One region of the Pantoea sp. X-Soil-TKNS-1207 genome, then DNA from elsewhere that is predicted to be linked to it. Evidence: riboswitches for the same ligand, from Rfam matches in the RefSeq annotation. Region 1 holds a riboswitch; each other region holds the start of a gene.

The links. Region 1 has a riboswitch for thiamine pyrophosphate ahead of thiC (phosphomethylpyrimidine synthase ThiC). Riboswitches for the same ligand answer to the same signal wherever they lie in the genome.
Region 2: linked by a shared signal. The riboswitch ahead of AC6I8V_RS24445 (LuxE/PaaK family acyltransferase) and the one ahead of thiC (phosphomethylpyrimidine synthase ThiC) in region 1 are both predicted to bind thiamine pyrophosphate.
Region 3: linked by a shared signal. The riboswitch ahead of thiB (thiamine ABC transporter substrate binding subunit) and the one ahead of thiC (phosphomethylpyrimidine synthase ThiC) in region 1 are both predicted to bind thiamine pyrophosphate.
Region 4: linked by a shared signal. The riboswitch ahead of thiM (hydroxyethylthiazole kinase) and the one ahead of thiC (phosphomethylpyrimidine synthase ThiC) in region 1 are both predicted to bind thiamine pyrophosphate.

Annotation. Positions count from the first base shown of each region.
Region 1 is NZ_AP035958.1:273,803-278,694, forward strand. Features, by position in the region: gene thiE (thiamine phosphate synthase) at 1-448, opposite strand, end outside; gene thiC (phosphomethylpyrimidine synthase ThiC) at 445-2,370, opposite strand; TPP riboswitch at 2,450-2,550, opposite strand; gene rsd (sigma D regulator) at 2,637-3,143, opposite strand; gene nudC (NAD(+) diphosphatase) at 3,232-4,005, shown strand; gene hemE (uroporphyrinogen decarboxylase) at 4,045-4,892, shown strand, end outside.
Region 2 is NZ_AP035960.1:256,854-261,745, reverse strand. Features, by position in the region: gene AC6I8V_RS24450 (acyl-CoA reductase) at 1-1,293, opposite strand, end outside; gene AC6I8V_RS24445 (LuxE/PaaK family acyltransferase) at 1,290-2,372, opposite strand; TPP riboswitch at 2,472-2,598, opposite strand; gene AC6I8V_RS24440 (Rpn family recombination-promoting nuclease/putative transposase) at 2,730-3,644, shown strand; gene AC6I8V_RS24435 (NAD(P)-dependent oxidoreductase) at 3,709-4,560, opposite strand; gene AC6I8V_RS24430 (MFS transporter) at 4,580-4,892, opposite strand, start outside.
Region 3 is NZ_AP035958.1:768,043-772,934, reverse strand. Features, by position in the region: gene AC6I8V_RS03450 (MFS transporter) at 1-957, opposite strand, end outside; gene sgrR (HTH-type transcriptional regulator SgrR) at 1,213-2,874, shown strand; TPP riboswitch at 2,910-3,007, shown strand; gene thiB (thiamine ABC transporter substrate binding subunit) at 3,055-4,041, shown strand; gene thiP (thiamine/thiamine pyrophosphate ABC transporter permease ThiP) at 4,017-4,892, shown strand, end outside.
Region 4 is NZ_AP035958.1:2,873,317-2,878,208, forward strand. Features, by position in the region: gene fbaB (class I fructose-bisphosphate aldolase) at 1-855, opposite strand, end outside; gene thiD (bifunctional hydroxymethylpyrimidine kinase/phosphomethylpyrimidine kinase) at 1,000-1,800, opposite strand; gene thiM (hydroxyethylthiazole kinase) at 1,797-2,582, opposite strand; TPP riboswitch at 2,616-2,716, opposite strand; gene AC6I8V_RS13455 (DUF3606 domain-containing protein) at 2,816-2,992, opposite strand; gene chiP (chitoporin ChiP) at 3,474-4,871, shown strand.

The sequences.
Region 1 (4,892 bases):
GCTTCAGTTCGGTAATGCCTTGCGGCTCAGATGGCATATCTTTAGTTTGCGTCGGGAAAATATGTCCCAGCGCGATATAGGAAGGACGCAGCGCCAGCGCGCGATCCAGTTCGGCGTCGTCATGGGTCGACAGGCCAAGACGTAATCCTGCCTCGCGAATGGCGTTGAGATCGGCAACATCCAGATCCTCCTGTCCAAGATGCACACCGTAAGCGTTATAACGGATCGCCAGCCGCCAGTAATCATTGATAAAAAGTCGGGCGTGATACTGTTTGCCCAGCGTGATAGCGGTACGGACAGCATCCTCTACCTCTTCATCCTGGCAATCTTTAATCCGCAGCTGGATGGTGCGTACGCCCGCCTCCAGCAGACGGGCAATCCACTCAACGCTATCCACCACCGGATAAAGGCCTAAACGCGGAGCGGTACTGGGGAATGGGGCGGTCATACATTTTCCTCTTTAAGGGCATCGGGGGCGTGATAAAGCTCGCCGCCACGACTGCGGAAGGCGTCCGACATTTGCGCCATGCCAATTTCAATCGGCTGGGCTTCCGCCTGCTGGCGGGCAGCATATTCGCGCACTTCCTGGGTGATTTTCATTGAACAGAATTTCGGGCCGCACATGGAGCAGAAATGCGCCACTTTGCCCGACTCCTGCGGTAAGGTTTCATCGTGATAGGCGCGGGCGGTGTGCGGGTCCAGCGCCAGATTGAACTGATCTTCCCAGCGAAACTCAAAACGCGCTTTCGACATCGCGTTATCGCGGATCTGCGCGCCAGGATGGCCTTTGGCCAGATCGGCGGCATGGGCGGCGATTTTGTAGGTAATCAGCCCCTGTTTGACATCTTCCTTATTCGGCAGACCCAGATGCTCCTTCGGTGTGACATAACACAGCATCGCGCAGCCGAACCAGCCAATCATCGCGGCACCAATGCCGGAGGTGAAATGGTCGTAGCCGGGCGCGATATCGGTGGTGAGCGGTCCGAGGGTATAAAAAGGGGCTTCGTGGCAATGCTCCAGCTGTTCAGTCATATTGCGGCGAATCATCTGCATCGGCACATGGCCCGGACCTTCAATCATCACCTGCACGTCATATTCCCAGGCGATTTTCGTCAGCTCGCCCAGCGTATGCAGTTCCGCAAACTGCGCTTCATCGTTGGCATCCTGGATGGAACCCGGACGCAGACCATCGCCCAGCGACAGCGCCACATCATAGGCGGCGCAGATCTCGCAGATCTCACGGAAGTGCAGGTAGAGAAAACTTTCCTGATGATGCGACAGGCACCACTTCGCCATAATCGAGCCGCCGCGCGACACAATGCCGGTCAGGCGCTTTGCCGTCATCGGTACGTAGCGCAGCAGCACACCGGCGTGAATGGTGAAGTAATCCACGCCCTGTTCCGCCTGCTCCAGCAAGGTATCACGGAAGATTTCCCAGTTGAGGTCTTCGGCGACGCCATTCACCTTCTCCAGCGCCTGGTAAATCGGTACGGTGCCAATCGGCACCGGGCTGTTACGCAAAATCCATTCGCGCGTTTCATGGATATAGCGTCCGGTCGAGAGATCCATCACGGTATCGGCACCCCAGCGGGTCGACCACACCAGCTTTTCCACCTCCTCTTCAATCGAGGAACTGACGGCGGAGTTGCCGATATTGGCATTCACCTTCACCAGAAAGTTACGGCCAATGATCATCGGCTCAGATTCAGGATGGTTGATGTTGGACGGGATGATGGCGCGACCCGCGGCGACCTCCTCGCGAACAAATTCCGCGGTGATATTTTCCGGCAGATGCGCGCCAAAGCTGTGACCGGGATGCTGTTGCAGCAGCACTTCGCCGCGGATGCGCTCACGGCCCATGTTTTCACGCAGCGCGATAAATTCCATCTCCGGCGTGATGATGCCCTGACGCGCGTAGTGCAGCTGGGTAACGCGACGCCCGGCTTTGGCGCGGCGCGGCTGGGGCAAATGTTCAAAACGCAGGTGATCCAGTCCTTCATCCGCCAGTCGTTGCTGGGTATAGCTGGAGCTGAGCTGGTCGATGGTTTCGCTGTCGCCACGTTCGGCGATCCAGTGCGCGCGCAGTTTTTCCAGACCCTGATGTACATCGATGGTTGCTGCCGGATCGCCATAGGCACCGGCGGTGTCATACACCGGGACTGCTTCGTTCTCTTCGTACTGCGGATGGTCTTTGCTGCCGCCGATCAGGGTTGGGCTGAGCTGGATTTCGCGCATCGGTACGCGAATATCAGGGCGATTGCCGGTGATCCAGATGCGTTGGGAATTGGGAAACGCGGTTCCCTGGAGGGAATCGATAAACGCCTGCGCCTGGGCGCGCTGTTCACGACGAGAGGTTTTTGCAACAGACATAGCAAGTTTCCTGTAAATGATGGAAGTTGCTTGTCCGGAGTCCGGAATGAGTAACAGAAGCGGTGCGGGCACCGTGCTGATGATGTTTACTCTTGTTCCCTTCGCAGGTTCTAACCTGATCAGGTTCCGCGGATCCCGAATTAACGGTCTCAGCCCAGATGGGCACTCCGACAAGATCATGTTTTACGCTGTAACCGCAAAACAATAAAGCCCGCTCAGCATAGAGGGGCTTTTCGTGAATCACAAGTATTTTACAATTGCCCGTTTTACGCCGGACGGGCAACGATGCTCTCATTGGCAACCGGCGGATGTGCCAGCTGATTGTCCCATGCCAGATGCACCAGTTTGTCTTCCAGCGTAAAGCGCGACTCCAGCACTTCACCCACTTCAGACAGGGCCTGCTGGAACAGGGTGCAGTTATCGTCGGTGATCGCCTGCTGTAAATGACCATCGTACAGCTGCATCAGTCGCTCGGTATTGGCTTCCAGCGATGGATAAAGCTGTGCGGCAGCAATCATCGGGCTGTCGCCCTGCATCTCACTGATAATATGTTCATAAACGCTGAAATGACCGGAGGAAAGATAATCCACCAGGTTGTGGCAAAACGCATCCAGCGCCCGTTCATCCAGTGCGCTCATCGCGTCTTTCTTCGGCTTCATGCCAATTAACTGATAATAAGTCACCAGTAACTGACGACGCGCGTTTAGCCAGGAATCGACCAATTCATTACCGCCACCGACACGCTCGGTCAGGTTATCTAACTGGTTAAGCATACGTCGCTCCATTTGGGTATAGTTGTTGATTAACAAACCTGACATCAGCATTTCGGCGTACGAATTGACGCTAAGGATGACAATTTATATGCAACGTGAGATCTCAAGCGTAGACGCTGGCTGGTGGATTGTCAGCCATGAGCAAAAACTTTGGCTGCCGCAGGGGGAATTGCCGCACGGCACCGCGCAGCAGTTTGGTCTGGCAGGCAGCAACGGCATGGTCATTGGCGAGTGGCAGGGGGAGAGCGTCTGGCTGGTGCGTGAGAACCGTCCCGACAACATGGCGTCCGTTCGCCAGTTGATCGACGAAGATGTCGGCCTGTTTCAGCTCGCCGGCAGGGGAGTGCAGCTGGCGGAGTTCTACCGTTCGCATCGCTGGTGCGGCTATTGCGGCCATGAAATGCATCTGAGCAAACGTGAGTTCGCCTGCCTGTGCGGCCACTGTCGTGAACGTTATTACCCGCAAATCGCGCCCTGCATCATTGTGGCGATTCGCCGCGGCGATGAAATTTTGCTGGCTAACCATGCCCGTCATCGCAACAACATCTACACCGTGCTGGCCGGATTTGTCGAAGTGGGCGAAACCCTTGAGCAGGCGGTGGCGCGTGAGGTGATGGAGGAGAGCAACGTACGGGTTAAAAACGTGCGTTATGTGACGTCGCAGCCGTGGCCGTTTCCCCATTCGCTGATGATGGCGTTTATGGCCGATTATGAAGGCGGCGAATTGCAACATGATGGCAAGGAGCTGCTGGACGCTGGCTGGTATCACTACGATGCGCTGCCATTACTACCGCCGCCGGGCACCGTGGCGCGGCGTTTGATTGAAGATACCGTTGCCCAGTGTCGCGCCAGCGCGACGTGAAAATGCTACACTGGCGCCCTGCAAGAAAGAGAGCCAATTATGAGTGAACTGAAGAACGATCGTTATCTGCGCGCCCTGTTACGTCAGCCGGTGGATATCACCCCGGTATGGATGATGCGACAAGCCGGGCGTTATCTGCCGGAATATAAAGCCACCCGTGCCGAAGCCGGTGACTTTATGTCGCTGTGTAAAAATGCTGAGCTGGCGTGCGAAGTCACGTTGCAACCGCTGCGCCGCTATGCGCTGGACGCGGCCATCCTCTTCAGCGATATCCTCACCATCCCCGATGCGATGGGGCTGGGGCTTTACTTTGAAACTGGCGAAGGCCCGCGTTTCTCGCACCCGATTACCTGCCGTGCCGATGTCGACAAACTGCCGGTGCCCGATCCGGAGCAGGAACTGGGTTATGTGATGAATGCGGTACGCACCATCCGGCATAACCTGAAAGGCGAAGTGCCGCTGATTGGCTTCTCCGGTAGCCCGTGGACGCTGGCGACCTATATGGTGGAAGGCGGCAGTAGCAAAGCCTTCACCAAAATCAAAAAGATGATGTACGCCGAGCCGCAGACGCTGCATCTGCTGCTGGATAAGCTCGCCGATAGCGTGATCCTTTACCTGAATGCGCAGATCAAAGCCGGTGCGCAGTCGATCATGGTGTTTGACACCTGGGGCGGCGTGCTGACCGGACGTGACTACCGCGAATTCTCGCTCTACTACATGCACAAAATCGTCGATAGCGTGCTGCATGAAAACGAAGGCCGCCGCGTGCCAGTTACCCTGTTCACCAAGGGTGGTGGGCAGTGGCTGGAAGCGATGGCGGAAACCGGTTGTGATGCGCTGGGTCTGGACTGGACCACCGATATCGCCGATGCCCGTCGTCGCGTTGG
Region 2 (4,892 bases), on a different replicon from region 1:
AGCCTGGCCCAGCAGGACGGAGAGGCGAAACAGTTCTTCCGGCGCTGCGGCCACGCCCGCCGTCTGGAGAAAATCACGCTGCGGCGCAACCAGCGCAACGGCGTCGTCCAGGGTGTCGACCGGGACAATTTTCAGGGTGCGTCCCAGCGCTGCGGGAGACAACGCTTCCGGCTCCGCGACGCACACCACCGCCCAGCCGTCAGCCGGGTCGCCAAACAGCGTAGCGTCACCGGCCAGCGCGCGCATCTCTTCGCCATTGCGCCAGGCGGCGAGGCTATTCATCTCCGCCATCGACAGCGGACGACGGGGATGGCGATGCGCCAGGGCGCTAAGTTCATGGGCAAGATAGGCGGCGAATTCGTCGGGTGAGACCTTGCCGCCACGTTCCACAAACACCATCTGGGGTGAATAGCAACCGGCCTGGTCGTAACGCATCACGTCAAATGCCACCCGGCGGGCCAGCGCCGCGCCCTTGCGGCTATCCAGCGCCATCCGTGACACCATGCCGAAGCTGATTTTGTGGCCGTGGGGCAGAAAACGTGTGGTCACCGGCAGACGCTGTTGAATGGCGGCCAGCGTACGATTCCCGCCATAGGCGAGCACCACATCGGCCTGGCTGAACCAGTTGTTCTCTGCCTCGGCATCGCCGCCCTTCCACCACACCACGGCGAGGCATTCACCGAGTTGCGGATCGATCTCTGCCAGCAGCTGAGCGAACCAGCCCGCCATCAGCGGCTCGCTCCCCGGCAGTTTGCCCAGGGTCCCGGCTTTGACTAGCAGGCCGCAAATCAGGCTCCAGAGCGGCAGACCCGGCACATTGCCGGCCCAGATATGCAGCAGCAGCTCCGGGCCGAAAGCCCTGGCGAAACCACCGCTGGGCCGTGGCTGGAAATCATCAAGGATCTGCGGATCGGCGAAATCTTCTGACAAAAAGCGCTTCAGCTGGGGCTGGCGGAAGGTTTTGAGGTAGCCGGTCAGGCCGAGCCGGACCATCTCGGCATCGTAGCCGGTGACGATCGGCAACAGCCGCTCAGCCCGGATACGCAGCGGATGGCGGCGATCGAGCAGTCGCGCCACCGCCTCGTCAATGATGGCGATGATACGCGCTACGCTCAGCGTGCGCAGATAAGCGCGGGCATTGGTACGGATACGCGCGGCCAGCCCGGCGATCTGATCAGCATTTAATTCCGGTACAGCGACGACGAGGCTCTCCCCCCGGTGGCTAAAGTTCAGTTCGCGCCACTGCACCTCGCTGGCGGCGAGGCCCGGCAGATAGCCGGCGACCTCTTTCACCGTTTCGCCTGCGCAGCGCTGAGAAATTCATCCATCGCCAGCGAGCAGCCTTTCGCATCGGCACCGGCAACCCGACCCAGCAGCTGGAAGCCGCCGGGAACTGCGACGCCGGCATCTTCCGTCAGCATCGCGGCAACCGGGTTGAAATGGGCCAGATCGTGATGGACCAGCACTCCGAGGGTGCCATCGGGCACGTCATCGCCGGTAAGCGGATTGACCACCCTGGTGCGGATCCAGTGAGGCCCGGATTTAACCGGCGGGTAAACGGCGTTGCCCGAGTCATAAAACTGCGTGCTGAGTTCGGTCATCCCGTACATGTTGATGCAGTCCGTAGGCGGGACGCCAAACGCCTCTGTCAGCGCGGGGTAAAATTCCTTTGCCCCGATCTCGCGCGACTGGCCTTTAAATCCCCCGGTATCCAGCAGGCGGCTGCCCTGCGGCAGGGTGAAACGACGTCCCTGACGCTGCATTTCATCAAGCAAATGGACAAAGCTGTAGCTCGCGCCCAGCAGCGCATAGGGTTCTCCGCTGGCCTCCGCCCGTTCAAGCGCGGCGAACACCCGCGCTATATCGAGGCCGTCAGCGCCAATCATCACCTCGCTGCCGGGCAGGCCAAATTCCTGCATCGCCAGCGCGAGATAATGTGCCAGCGATGAGTTCGGCATGGCCGCCTTATCAGGGAACAGGATGCCCATGCGGATCCGCTCTCGCCCCGCCATAAAGCGCTGACGGAAATTCAGGATCATCGACCGATCGTAGACGGCCAGCGTGGGATGGTAGCTGCATCCCCTGCGGGTTCCGGTTGTGCCGCTGGTCATAAACACATGCGGGATCTCTTCCACCGGGCGGCAGCTCAGGGTCAGATCTTTAAAGGCAGAGAGGGGAACGGCGGGAATTTTTCGCCAGGTTTTTACCGTCAGCGGCGTGCGTCCGCGCTGGATCGCAAAACGGCGATAGAAGGGATTGTGTTCGAATTGATACGCGAAGATAGCCAGTGCCAGCCGGTTGAAATCGTCGTCTGTGGTCTCTGCGCGCTGAAGGAATTCCAGCAATGCTGCGATAATTGCCGCTTCGGTCATGTCCGTGTCCATCTTTGCGATTGCAAATACTCTCAGGCAACGCCTTAAGAGCGCGATCTGTCCGCTGAAAAGCACAAAGATGGAAAAAAGGGCGTGTGGTCACCCCATGTCCCGCATCCCTACGCCGGTATTAGCCGGATCAGGTTCGGAGGGTCACTACGTTGCCCGGACACCATTCAGGCAGGTAGAATCTCAGCCCCCTAGCAGGGCACCCCTTGGAACAAGCCGCAGTCTAGGACGTTGCCAGACAGGGTGTCAAGCACCCTTCTTTCCCCAAATTGTTAGCGCCTTCACCCACTTCGGCCCTGCCGCAGTGGTAGAATTTTCGCGATGGAATAATGACAGCGGGACATCAGGATGATGAAAAAAAGCACGCCTACACCGCATGATACGGTGTTTAAGACCTTCCTCTCACACCCGCATACCGCGCGGGATTTTATGATGCTGCACCTGCCACCGGCGCTGCTGGATATCTGCGATCTGTCAACGCTGAAGCTGGAATCGGGCAGCTTTGTCGAAGATGATCTGCGCCCCTATTACAGCGATGTGCTTTACTCGCTCAGAACCGGACGCGGCGACGGCTATATTCATGTGCTGATCGAGCATCAAAGTTCACCGGACAAACATATGGCGTTTCGACTGATGCGCTATGCGATTGCCGCGATGCAGCAGCATCTGGATGCCGGACATAAAAAGCTGCCGTTAGTGATACCGGTGTTGTTTTATCAGGGAAAACGCAGCCCTTACCCCTACCCGGTTAACTGGCTGGAGCTGTTTAGCGAACCAGAATTGGCCGCAGGGCTATACAGTGATGATTTTCCGCTGGTTGACATCACGGTGATACCCGACGATGAAATCATGCAGCATCGCAGTATGGCCGCCCTGACCCTGTTGCAGAAGCATATCCGCCATCGCAACCTGGCAGAACTGGTTGAACAGCTGGCGTTGCTGATGCTGAACGAATTTATGACCGGACAGCAAATGCGCGGGCTGGTAAACTACATGCTACAGGTAGGCGAAACGCCCGATGCAGAAACCTTTATTCGCGAACTGGCGCGACGCGTACCCCAGCATGAGGACGAACTTATGACTATCGCACAGCAACTTGAGCAGAAAGGTATCGAGAAAGGCCTTCAGCAAGGTAAACAGCTTGGTGCGCTTGAGACCAGACTCGAGATCGCCCGGACTCTGCTCGACAACGGTCAGGACTGGATGTCAGTGATGAGAATGACAGGCCTGTCTGAGAGCGACATGGAAAAAATCAGGCACTGAACGGTGAATCATTTCTGATGAAGGTGCACTGACCATGACCGTCAGTGCAGCTTCCCTGCAAATGTTAACCGACGGTCCGCAGCGTATAATCCGCCATAATGGACCAATCCTTATCCCCGCCTCCCGCAGCAACCGCTTCGCTCATTTGCTGATGAACGGCCTTCAGCACCGGCAGGCTGGCGTGCAACGCAGAAGCAGCCTCGGTTGCCAGCCGCAAATCTTTTAAGCCCAGCGTTGCCCTGAATCCAGGTTCATACACTTCATGGATCAGATTGCGCGAATAGACCTGATAGGTCCGGCTGCCAAATAAGGTATTAAGAATTAAATCAAAGAATTTTTCACGTTCCAGTCCGTTGGCCTCGGTCAGTACCACCGCCTCGGCCATCGCCTCAATCGCCATGGTGATCATCATATTGCAGGCAATCTTGGACGCATAAGCAGTAGGGGGAAACGCCCCCATATCCCAGATACGTTTGCTGATGGCCTCCAGCACCGGCCTCGCTTTTGCCATTGCCTCTGGCGCGCCTGCCGCGAGGATATTCAGTGCGCCCTGGGCAGCCACATCGGGACGTCCCAGCACTGGCGCCGCCACCAGCGCGATGTCAGCAGCGCGGTGCGCTTCCACTAACGTTTGCGCAAAAGCGACGGAGATCGTTGAACTAATGATATGGACCAAACCCGGCCGGGCCTGCTTCAGCAGCCCCGTATCAAGCAATACCTGCTGAATCGCAGCATCGTCAGCCAGCATGGTCAATGCCACATCGGCTTGTAACGCCTGCGCGGCGGTTTCCACCCTGCAAACCCCCTCGACCTGCACGCCTGACCGGCTCCATGCCTGGACGGTATGCCCGGCTAAAGCCAGATTGCGCGCAATTTCTCGGCCCATTGCACCCAGGCCAATAATGCCAATATTCATAAAAAATCCTCACAAAGCGTTAATGACGTGCACCCGGTTTAAAACCCTGTTTGCTGGCGCGCCAGCTGATAAAAAGCGCGGCCATCAGCAGAAGAAACAGCACCGGTGGAAAGGTCTGGGTGCCGCCGTTATCCAGCAGAATTCCTCCGGTAACGCCTGCGGCCGCAATCGCACCATTCCAGGCCACAACATTCATCGACAGCGCAATATCCGCCCCCTCGCCTGCGGTATCTGCCAGCGCTGTCTGCAACAAAGTCGCGGCGCCGCCAAACGATAATCCCCAGAGGGCCACACCCGCATAAATCACCGCCGGGACCTGTGCCAGCCAGACG
Region 3 (4,892 bases), 490 kb from region 1:
GCCGATAAACGCCGCATTAAACAGTTGCAACACCATCAGCGCGGTGCGCGAGTGGAACAGCCCCAGACCGAGATAAAACAGGATGGCGGCCACCAGCGCCAGCAACATCAGGCGGCGCTTGCCGAAGCGGCGGGCGTAATGCCCGGCCAGCAGCATCACCGGAATCTCCAGCCCGGCGGCGGTCCCCATCAGCAGACCCGCCAGCTTTTCCGGCAGGCCGAGGGTGGTGCTGATATACAACGGCATATCAATGATATACATAACGTTGCAGGTCCACATAATCACCGACGCGATAAACAGCAGCCGGACCTGGCTATCTTTCCACGGACTGAGCTGCGTCAGCACCTGCTCCGGCGAGGCCGCTACCCGCGGCACCGAGGGCAAGGTGCGCCAGATCAGCAGCATACTGAGCAGAAAAATCACCGCCGCAACCACAAACAACGTTACAAAGCCGTAGTTCAGCGCCAGCGCGAACGACAGCGGCGGGCCGATCACCCACGCCAGCGACAGCTGCGCGCGCATCACCGAGCTGAACATCACCACTTCACGCGCCGACTGGTCGGCATACTCGCGCGCCAGAGCAAAAATCTGCGGAATCGACACGCTCGCCAGCGCCGACAGCAGCACGCCGAGGGTAATCAGCGTCAGGTAGTGGCGATTGAAGGCGAACAGCAGCGCATTGAATACCGCCATCAGGCAGCAAAACAGGATCAGCTTACGGCGGTCGCCCTGGTTGTCGGAGCGTTTCGCCACCAGCAGGCTGATAACGATGCCGGCGATGGCATTGACGGTAAAAAAGATGCCGACCCAGAACGGACGCGCCTGCACCTCGCGCGTCAGAAACAGGCTGAGCGTCGGGGCCTGTAGCGCACCGGCCACACCCATCATAAAAGAGACAGCCATAAAGGCCAGGTAAACCGGGTTGGCGCGGCGTTGACGCGTTAACAGCGATTTCATACTGAAATCCCTTTGCGGATGAAAGCGGACAACAAAAAAGAGGGTAGAAGATTTCACAGCAAAACGAAAAAAGCCAGCAGAGAAAACACTGCTGGCGGGGAAATTGCACCCTACTCAGAAAAGGTTCCACGTCGGCGGAACCGCTGGCAGAGCGCCATTCATGACTGAATGCCTCCCGCTCTTCCATTACCCTCCACTATGCCTCTAATATGAGGCAGGAAAAACAGAGCGATTACGAGAAGGAGTTCCCCTTTTATGTCCTCTTCACGGCTGCAACAGCAATTTATCCGCTTGTGGCAAAACTGTCAGGGCCAGGATCAGGAAACCACGCTGAACGAACTGGCGGAGTTGCTGCACTGCTCGCGCCGCCATATGCGCAACCTGCTGAATGCGATGCAGGAGGCGGGCTGGTTAATCTGGCAGGCGGAGGCCGGGCGCGGCAAGCGTTCCCTGCTCAGCTTCTGCTACACCGGCCTGGCGCTCCAGCAGCAGCGCGCCGAAGATCTGCTGGAGCAGGATCGTATCGATCAGCTGGTGCAGCTGGTCGGCGATAAAAATCAGGTGCGGCAAATGATCGCTGCCCATCTGGGCCGCAGCTTCCGTCAGGGCAAACATATTCTGCGCGTACTTTATTACCGTCCGCTGCCCAATCTGCTGCCCGGCTCCCCTCTGCGGCGTTCGGAAACCCATCTGGCGCGACAAATCTTCAGCGGCCTGACGCGGGTAAATGAGGAAAAGGGGGAAATCGAACCCGATATCGCCCACCACTGGCAACAAACCTCGCCGCTGCACTGGCGCTTCTTCCTGCGCCCGGCAATTCGTTTTCATCACGGTCGCGAGCTGGAGATGGCCGACGTGATCAGCACGCTGGAGCGCGTGCGCAGCCAGCCGTTGTTTTCCCATATCACCGCGCTGCACTCCTCCGCTCCCTGGACGCTGGATATCCAGCTCAGCCAGCCCGACAACTGGCTACCCTGGCTGCTCGGCAGCGTCAGCGCCATGATCCTGCCGCGTGAATGGCAAACCCTGCGCGACTTCGCCCGCCAGCCTATCGGCACCGGTCCATACAGCGTGGTACGCAACCAGCAAAGCCAGCTGAAGATCGCCGCCTTCGATGACTACTTCGGCTATCGCGCGCTGATCGACGATGTGTCGATCTGGGTGCTGCCGGAAATCAGCGACGAACTGGTGTATGCCGGGGTGAAGCTGCAAGGGGAAACCGCCGATGAGAAATCGGAGGAGAGTCGGCTGGAGGAAGGATGTTACTTCCTGCTGTATGACCAGCGTTCAGAAAAAGGCCGCGACGCCCATTTCCGCCGCTGGGTCAGCTATCTGTTCAACCCCATCGCGTTGCTGAGTCACGCAGGCGTCGGCTATCAACGCTACTGGTTCCCGGCCTATGGCCTGCTGCCGCGCTGGCACCATCGCCGCGACCTGACCTCGGTCAGCAAACCGGAAAACCTGAAGCAGCTCACCATCAGCTGGTACAGCCATCATGTGGAGCACGAAGGCATCGCCAACGCGCTGCGCCCCCTGCTGGCGCAACAGGGCGTCGAGCTGATCACCCGCGAACTGAGCTATGAAGAGTGGTTTAACGGCGAGGGCGAGAGCGATATCTGGCTGGGCAGCGTCAACTTCACCCTGCCGCTGGATTACTCGTTATTCGCCCAACTCTACGAACTGCCGCTGATGCACCACTGTATCCCGATCGACTGGGAAGAGGCGGCGGCTCGCTGGCGCGAAAAGACGCTGCCCCTTGCCGAATGGAGTAAGCAGCTGGTGGATAGCGATAACCTGCATCCGCTGTTCCATCACTGGTTATTACTGGAAGGTCAGCGCAGTATGCGCGGCGTGCGAATGAACACCCTCGGCTGGTTTGATTTTAAATCCGCCTGGTTTGCGCCACCGGAGCTGTGAACCTTTCACCCTGACCCGGAAATGTCTAGAATGAGCCGTTCTCAACGGGGTGCCCGGCGTTATAGGGGCTGAGAGAGACCCGTCGAACCTGATCCGGCTAATACCGGCGTAGGGATTTGAGATGCCTCACTGCTCAGATCCTTTGCGACTCAACCTTATCTTCTCCTCAAGGAGCGCAAAGTGTTAAACAAAGTTCTGCCCGTGCTGTTGCTGGTCTCCGCCCCGGTGCTTGCCGCCAAACCCGTGCTTACCGTCTACACCTACGACTCCTTCTCCGCTGACTGGGGTCCTGGTCCGGCGGTGAAAAAAGCCTTTGAAGCGCAGTGCGGCTGCGAACTGAAATACGTGGCGCTGGAAGATGGTGTGTCGCTGCTGAATCGCGTACGGATGGAAGGCAAAAACAGCAAAGCGGATATCGTGCTGGGCCTCGACAACAACCTGGTGCAGGCTGCGGAAAAAACCGGCCTGTTCGCCAAAAGCCCGGTTGATACCCAGGCGCTGCAACTGCCGGGCGGCTGGCACAACGACACCTTTATTCCGTTCGACTACGGCTACTTCGCCTTCGTCTACGATAAAAACAAGCTGAAGAACCCGCCGAAAAGCCTGAAAGAACTGGTCGAAAGCCCGGAAAAATGGCGCGTTATCTATGAAGATCCGCGCACCAGCACGCCGGGCCTTGGCCTGCTGCTGTGGATGCAAAAGGTCTATGGCGATAAGTCAGCGGATGCCTGGCAGAAGCTGGCGCAGAAAACCGTCACCGTCACCAAGGGCTGGAGCGAAGCCTATGGCCTGTTTCTGAAAGGGGAAAGCGATCTGGTGCTGAGCTACACCACCTCTCCGGCGTATCACATCATTGAAGAGAAGAAAGATAACTACGCCGCGGCGCCGTTCAGCGAAGGCCATTATTTGCAGGTCGAAGTGGCGGCCCAGCTCGCCAGCAGCAAGCAACCGCAGCTGGCGCAGCAGTTTATGCAATTTATGGTCTCCCCGGCTTTCCAGCAGACCATCCCGACCGGCAACTGGATGTATCCGGTGATTAAGAGCGACCTGCCTGCGGGATATCAGGCATTGAACGTGCCGCAAACCGCGCTGCAATATAGCCCGGCCGAGGTGGCCGAACATAGCAAAGCCTGGATCAGTGCATGGCAACGCGCCGTCAGCCGTTAATCCCCGGCTGGCTGTTACCCGGCAGCTTCACCGCGCTGTTGCTGTGCGCGGTGGCGCTGCTGGCTTTTGGCGCCTTGCTGATGTCAGCGCCGATTGGCGACTGGCGCAGCCTGCTTGCCGACAGCTATCTGCACCATGTGCTGGCCTTCTCTTTCTGGCAGGCGTGGCTGTCGGCGCTGCTCTCGGTGCTGCCCGCGATCCCGCTGGCACGCGCGCTGTACCGGCGGCGTTTTCCCGGTCGTAACCTGCTGCTGCGCCTGTGCGCCATGACGCTGGTGTTACCGGTGCTGGTGGCGGTCTTCGGCCTGCTGAGCGTGTATGGCCGCACCGGTTGGCTGGCGCAGTTGTGCGCCATGCTGGGGATCAACTATCACTTCTCGCCCTATGGCTTGCACGGCATTCTGCTGGCGCATGTGTTTTTCAATCTGCCGCTGGCGACACGGATGTTATTGCAGGCGCTGGAAAGCATTCCGGGCGAGCAACGCCAGCTGGCGGCCCAGCTCGGTTTACGCGGCTGGAATCTGTTCCGCCTGCTGGAGTGGCCGTGGCTGCGGCGGCAGATTCTGCCCACCGCGGCGCTGATTTTTATGCTGTGCTTTGCCAGTTTCGCCACCGTGCTGGCACTGGGCGGCGGCCCGCAGGCCACCACGCTGGAGCTGGCGATTTATCAGGCGCTGAACTTTGATTACGATCCTGGCCGCGCGGCGCTGCTGGCGTTGCTCCAGCTGGGTTGCTGCCTGCTGCTGGTGCTGCTAAGCCAGCGCTTCAGCAAGGCGATTCCGGCGGGCAGCCAGCAAATACGCGGCTGGCGCGACCCGCAGGATGGCTGGCGGGCGCGCCTCAGCGATACG
Region 4 (4,892 bases), 1.7 Mb from region 1:
CCCGGCGCGCCCCATATAGCAATTCGCCAGTTGATAACGCACCAGGTCAATCGGATTTTCCGTGGTCAGCTTGCTGTAGACGCGTTCATCGGTATGACCGAAATTCACTGCGGTGTAGCCGCCGTTATTCTCCGCCATCTTCTGCTTAACGATATCCGCACCAATGGTGGCGGCGAGGTGGTTCGCCTGGCCGGTCAAATCGGCGCTGGCGTGGTAATCCACCCCGTCTTTCTTAAAGTCATTGTTGCGCAGGTAGGCCCACAGCACCGTCACCATACCCAGCTCATGGGCGCGTTCAAACGCGGCGGAGATCTCCTCAATCTGGCGACGTGACTGCTCTGAACCGAAATAGATGGTGGCACCGACCGCAATCGCGCCCATATTGAACGCCTGTTCAACGCTGGCGTAGAGCGTCTGGTCGTACTGCGTGGGATAGCTCAGCGTCTCGTTATGGTTCAGTTTCACCATAAACGGAATTTTGTGTGCGTAGCGGCGCGCCACCGAAGCCAGTACGCCGTAGGTTGAGGCCACGCAGTTGCAGCCCGCTTCAATCGCCAGCTCAACAATGTTTTTCGGATCGAAGTAGTGTGGGTTGGCCGCAAAGGAAGCGCCCGCTGAGTGCTCCACGCCCTGATCGACCGGCAGAATCGACAAATAACCGGTCCCTGCCAGCCGGCCGGTGTTGTAGAGGGTTTGCATATTACGTAAAACCACAGGAGAACGATTGTTGTCGGTCATTACGCGATCAACATAATCCGCGCCCGGTAAATAAAGGCTTTCCGCTGGAATGGTCATGCAGCGATGTTGAAGAAGGCTGTCCGCCTCTTTGCCCAATAACTGAACGATGTCCGTCATGTTAACTCCTGATTAATGGCTGGATTGGAGCCGACACCTGTCGACTCACCCCCAACAGCCTGGACCGAAACCCGCCAGGCTGGCAAATTGCTGACTCCATTTTTCAGACGGATTCGCAGGAAAAAATTGGCAATCCGCGGCGTCCTACCACCAGCGATGAAAATGGTGCACCGGGCCGATGCCTTTCCCTACCTCAAGAGAATCGGCGTGCAGCAACGCCTGTTGCAGCCAGGCTTTGGCCTCCGCCACCGTTGCTGCCCAGTCCTCGTGGCGCGGACGCAGCGCGGCCAGCGCCGCCGAGAGCGTACAACCGGTGCCGTGGGTATGACGGGTGTTTACGCGCGCCGCGGTAAAACGCTGACGTCCGCTGCGGGTGATCAGCCAGTCCGGGCTTTCCGCATCACTCAGATGTCCTCCCTTCATTAGTACCGCTTCACAGCCGAGGTCCAGCAGCGCATCGCCCTGCATCAACATGGTTTTCTCATCCTGCGCCATGCTGCGGCCTAACAACGCGGCAGCCTCCGGCAGATTCGGCGTGATCAGTGAAACCTGGGGCAACAGCAACTCACGAATGCTGGCGACCGCATCCGGCGACAGCAGCGGATCGCCGCTTTTGGCGAGCATCACCGTGTCCAGCACCACGAACGGCAGGCTGGCACGCTTCAGCTTATCGGCCACCACCTCCACCACGGCGGTTTCCGCCAGCATCCCGATTTTGGCACTGTCGATGCGCACATCGTCCAGCACCGAATCCAGTTGCGCGCCAACAAAATCCGGTTCGATGCGATAGACCGACTGCACGCCGCAGGTATTCTGCGCCACCAGCGCGGTGATCACGCTGGTGCCGTAGGCGCTGAGCGCTGAAAACGTTTTGAGGTCGGCCTGAATACCCGCGCCGCCGCTGGGGTCGGTACCGGCAATGGTGAGTGCGTTGATACGTTTCATAGCGCCTCCTCCAGTGTCCAAAGCCCATCAAGGAAAGCGGCGACAAAGCTGCCCGGCCCCTGCGCCTGCTGCGCGGCGCGTTCACCCGCCAGCGACATCACGCGGCAGGCAGCGGCCACATGTTGCAGGCGGTCGCCCGGCAGGCTGGTAAACGCCGCTACCACCGCAGACAGCGCACAGCCGGTACCCACAACCCGTGTCATCAGCGGGCTGCCTCCGGGGATCGCGAAGGTGCGCGAGCCGTCGGTGACGTAATCCACCTCGCCGGTCACCGCCACGATGCTGTGATAGTCACGCGCCAGCTGCTGCGCCGCGCTGAGCGCCGCATCCGCCTGATGCAGGCTGTCGACGCCGCGCCCGCCCGCGGCCTGGTTCGCCAGCGCAAGAATTTCCGAGGCGTTGCCGCGAATGGCTGCGGGTTGCTGACTCAGCAGATGCTGACAGAATTCGGTGCGCAGCGTGAGTGCGCCCACCGCCACCGGATCGAGCGTCCAGGGCGTAGCGGCGTTATTGGCGGCCAGCACGGCAGCCTGCATCGCGTCCCGGCGATCGCGGGTCAGCGTCCCTACGTTGATCAAAAGAGCATCGGCAAAGCCACTGAACTGCGCGGCTTCGTCAGCGTCGATGACCATCGCCGGTGAGGCGCGCAGCGCCAGCAGCACATTGGCGGTAAAGGTTTGCACGACGTCATTGGTCATGCAGTGGACCAGCGGTGCGTCCTGACGGAGTCGTTGCAGAGAGTGCGCGAGCTGCGCGGGGGGAAGAAGGTCAGGCTGTTTCATAAGGCTCCCAACCGGCGATCAAGAAGGCGAATGCGGTCAGGCATCTGACTTCCCTACGCTGGCATTATCCAGTTCAGGTCAACGGGTGTATCTCAGCCTTTTCCTTGCGGAAAGCGGCACCCCGAGTCGTGAGTAACGTTCATTACATCCCGCCAGCATACGGGAAGTCGCGCCAGCCAGGCAATAAAAAAACCCCGTAAAACGGGGTTAGTTAGGTGTGTCTTACCTGAAAGTCATTTGCGCAGATATTGCTTAACTTTTTCCGTGCCATTCCCTACGTTTGCCACTGCGGTGCGAAGTTCTGATGCGGTTACTTCCAGGGTCTTAGTCCAGTATTCGACCTCCCAGGTTTCACTAAGACTAATAAAGCGCGTGTCTTCCGGTTGTCTTCTCTTTAAATCATCAGCCATTTTGCAGCTCCTGAGGTTAATGTTGAAAACATGACGATCGCCAACTTACCTGCTCGCTTTAGCAAAGGAAGTTAGCGGTTTGTTCCTGCATTACGTCCCCCCCTTCAGACCTGGAGCCAGCATCGCGCTGGCTCCAGGCAAAAATCCTAGACAATATACGCACCCAGATCAAGGTGCAGTCATTGAACTTAAGTATAGTAATCGAGCATTTTGACTCTTCTGTGCTGGCCTGATCACCGCCACCTTTGTCTGAATGATACGCGTAAACCTATGCCTTCCCACAAACTGGTTACAAACTCAACATTCACGTAACTATATGATGAAGAAAGATTAAAATCCTTATTTTGCGTGTCGTGTCATAAATTGTAATAAACGTCATTGATAATTCGCGCCGCGAAAAATAGCATCACGCCACTGGTTACATTAAGTAACAGTTACGGAAAATAATCGTCACTAAGGGAATTATCACGGAGGATTCACCATGCGCAGGATTATTCGCACGCCGCTCTCTGCGGCCATTGCCACCACCCTCTTCGCCACAACCTTCATCCCCGCTACGCCAGCTCTGGCACAAGGTTTCATTGATGACTCCTCGCTTAACGGCGCACTCTATTACTGGCAACGCCAGCGCGATCGCAAAGAGATGGACCCGCAGGAAGGTAAGTACGGCCAGTACGACGCCAACCTGCACCACGCCTCTGCCAATGCCAGCCTCGATTTTTCGTCTGGCTATCTGGCGAATTTCATCGGTCTCGATCTCGCCGCTTATGGAGCCCTGGAGCTGACCAACGGTGGCCCGGCGGCACCGAACGAAATTGGCTTCAGCAATGCACGCACCCGCTGGGATGAGCAGTGGACTGGCGATAAAAATGGCGCCAGCCTGTATAAAGCCGCACTAAAAACCCAATGGCAGGACTACTGGTTGCGCGCAGGTTATCTGCAACCGACCGGCCAGACGCTACTGGCATCGCACTGGGGCTTCCTGCCGGGCACCTATCGTGGCGTGGAAACCGGTGCCGCCTTTGATTTTAACGATGCCGGCGCCCTCTCCTTCTCATGGATGTGGACGGATCAGTACAAAGCGCCCTGGTATCAGCATATGTACAACTTCCGCAAAGCCGATGGCGTGACCGATATCCCATGGCTGCAATCGTTCGGTGCGAAATACGACTTTAAGAACCATCTGGTGCTGGAAGGCGCGTATGGCCAGGCGGCGAATTATATGGACCAGTACTTCGCCAAAGCCTCGTGGCAGTTGCCGCTGGCAGGCCAACCGCTGCGCACCAGCTATCAATTCTACGGCGCGCAGGATCGTGAACGCGGCGGTGCCAGCAGCGTCAACGATGTCTACGACGGGTTAGCCTGGTTGCAGGCCATGACGTTTGGCTACACCCTCGGCGCTTTTGATTTCCGCCTCGAAGGTACCTGGGTTAAAGCCGAAGGCAATCAGGGCTTTTTCCTGCAACGCATGACGCCGCCTTATGCCAGCTCGAACGGTCGCCTGGATGTATGGTGGGATTCACGTTCCGACTGGAACGCCAATGGCGAGAAAGCGCTATTTGCGGGGGTGATGGTTGATCTCGCCAACTGGCAATTGCCCGGCTGGCAGGCTGGCGGGTCCTACGCTTACGGCTGGGATGCGAAACCCTCGACCAATCCCCTCTATAACCAGCAGCAACGCCTGACAGAATCCGCCTGGAGCCTCGACCTGGTGTATACGCTGCAGGAAGGCCGCGCCAAAGACACCATGTTCAAACTGCATTACACCCAATATGACAACCACAGCAATCTGCCCAGTTTCAGCGGTGGTTACGGCAATATTTTCCAGGACGAGAAAGACATTAAATTTATGGTCATCGCCCCCTTTACCCTGTTCTGACCCTCAGCTGGCAGGTGCCAG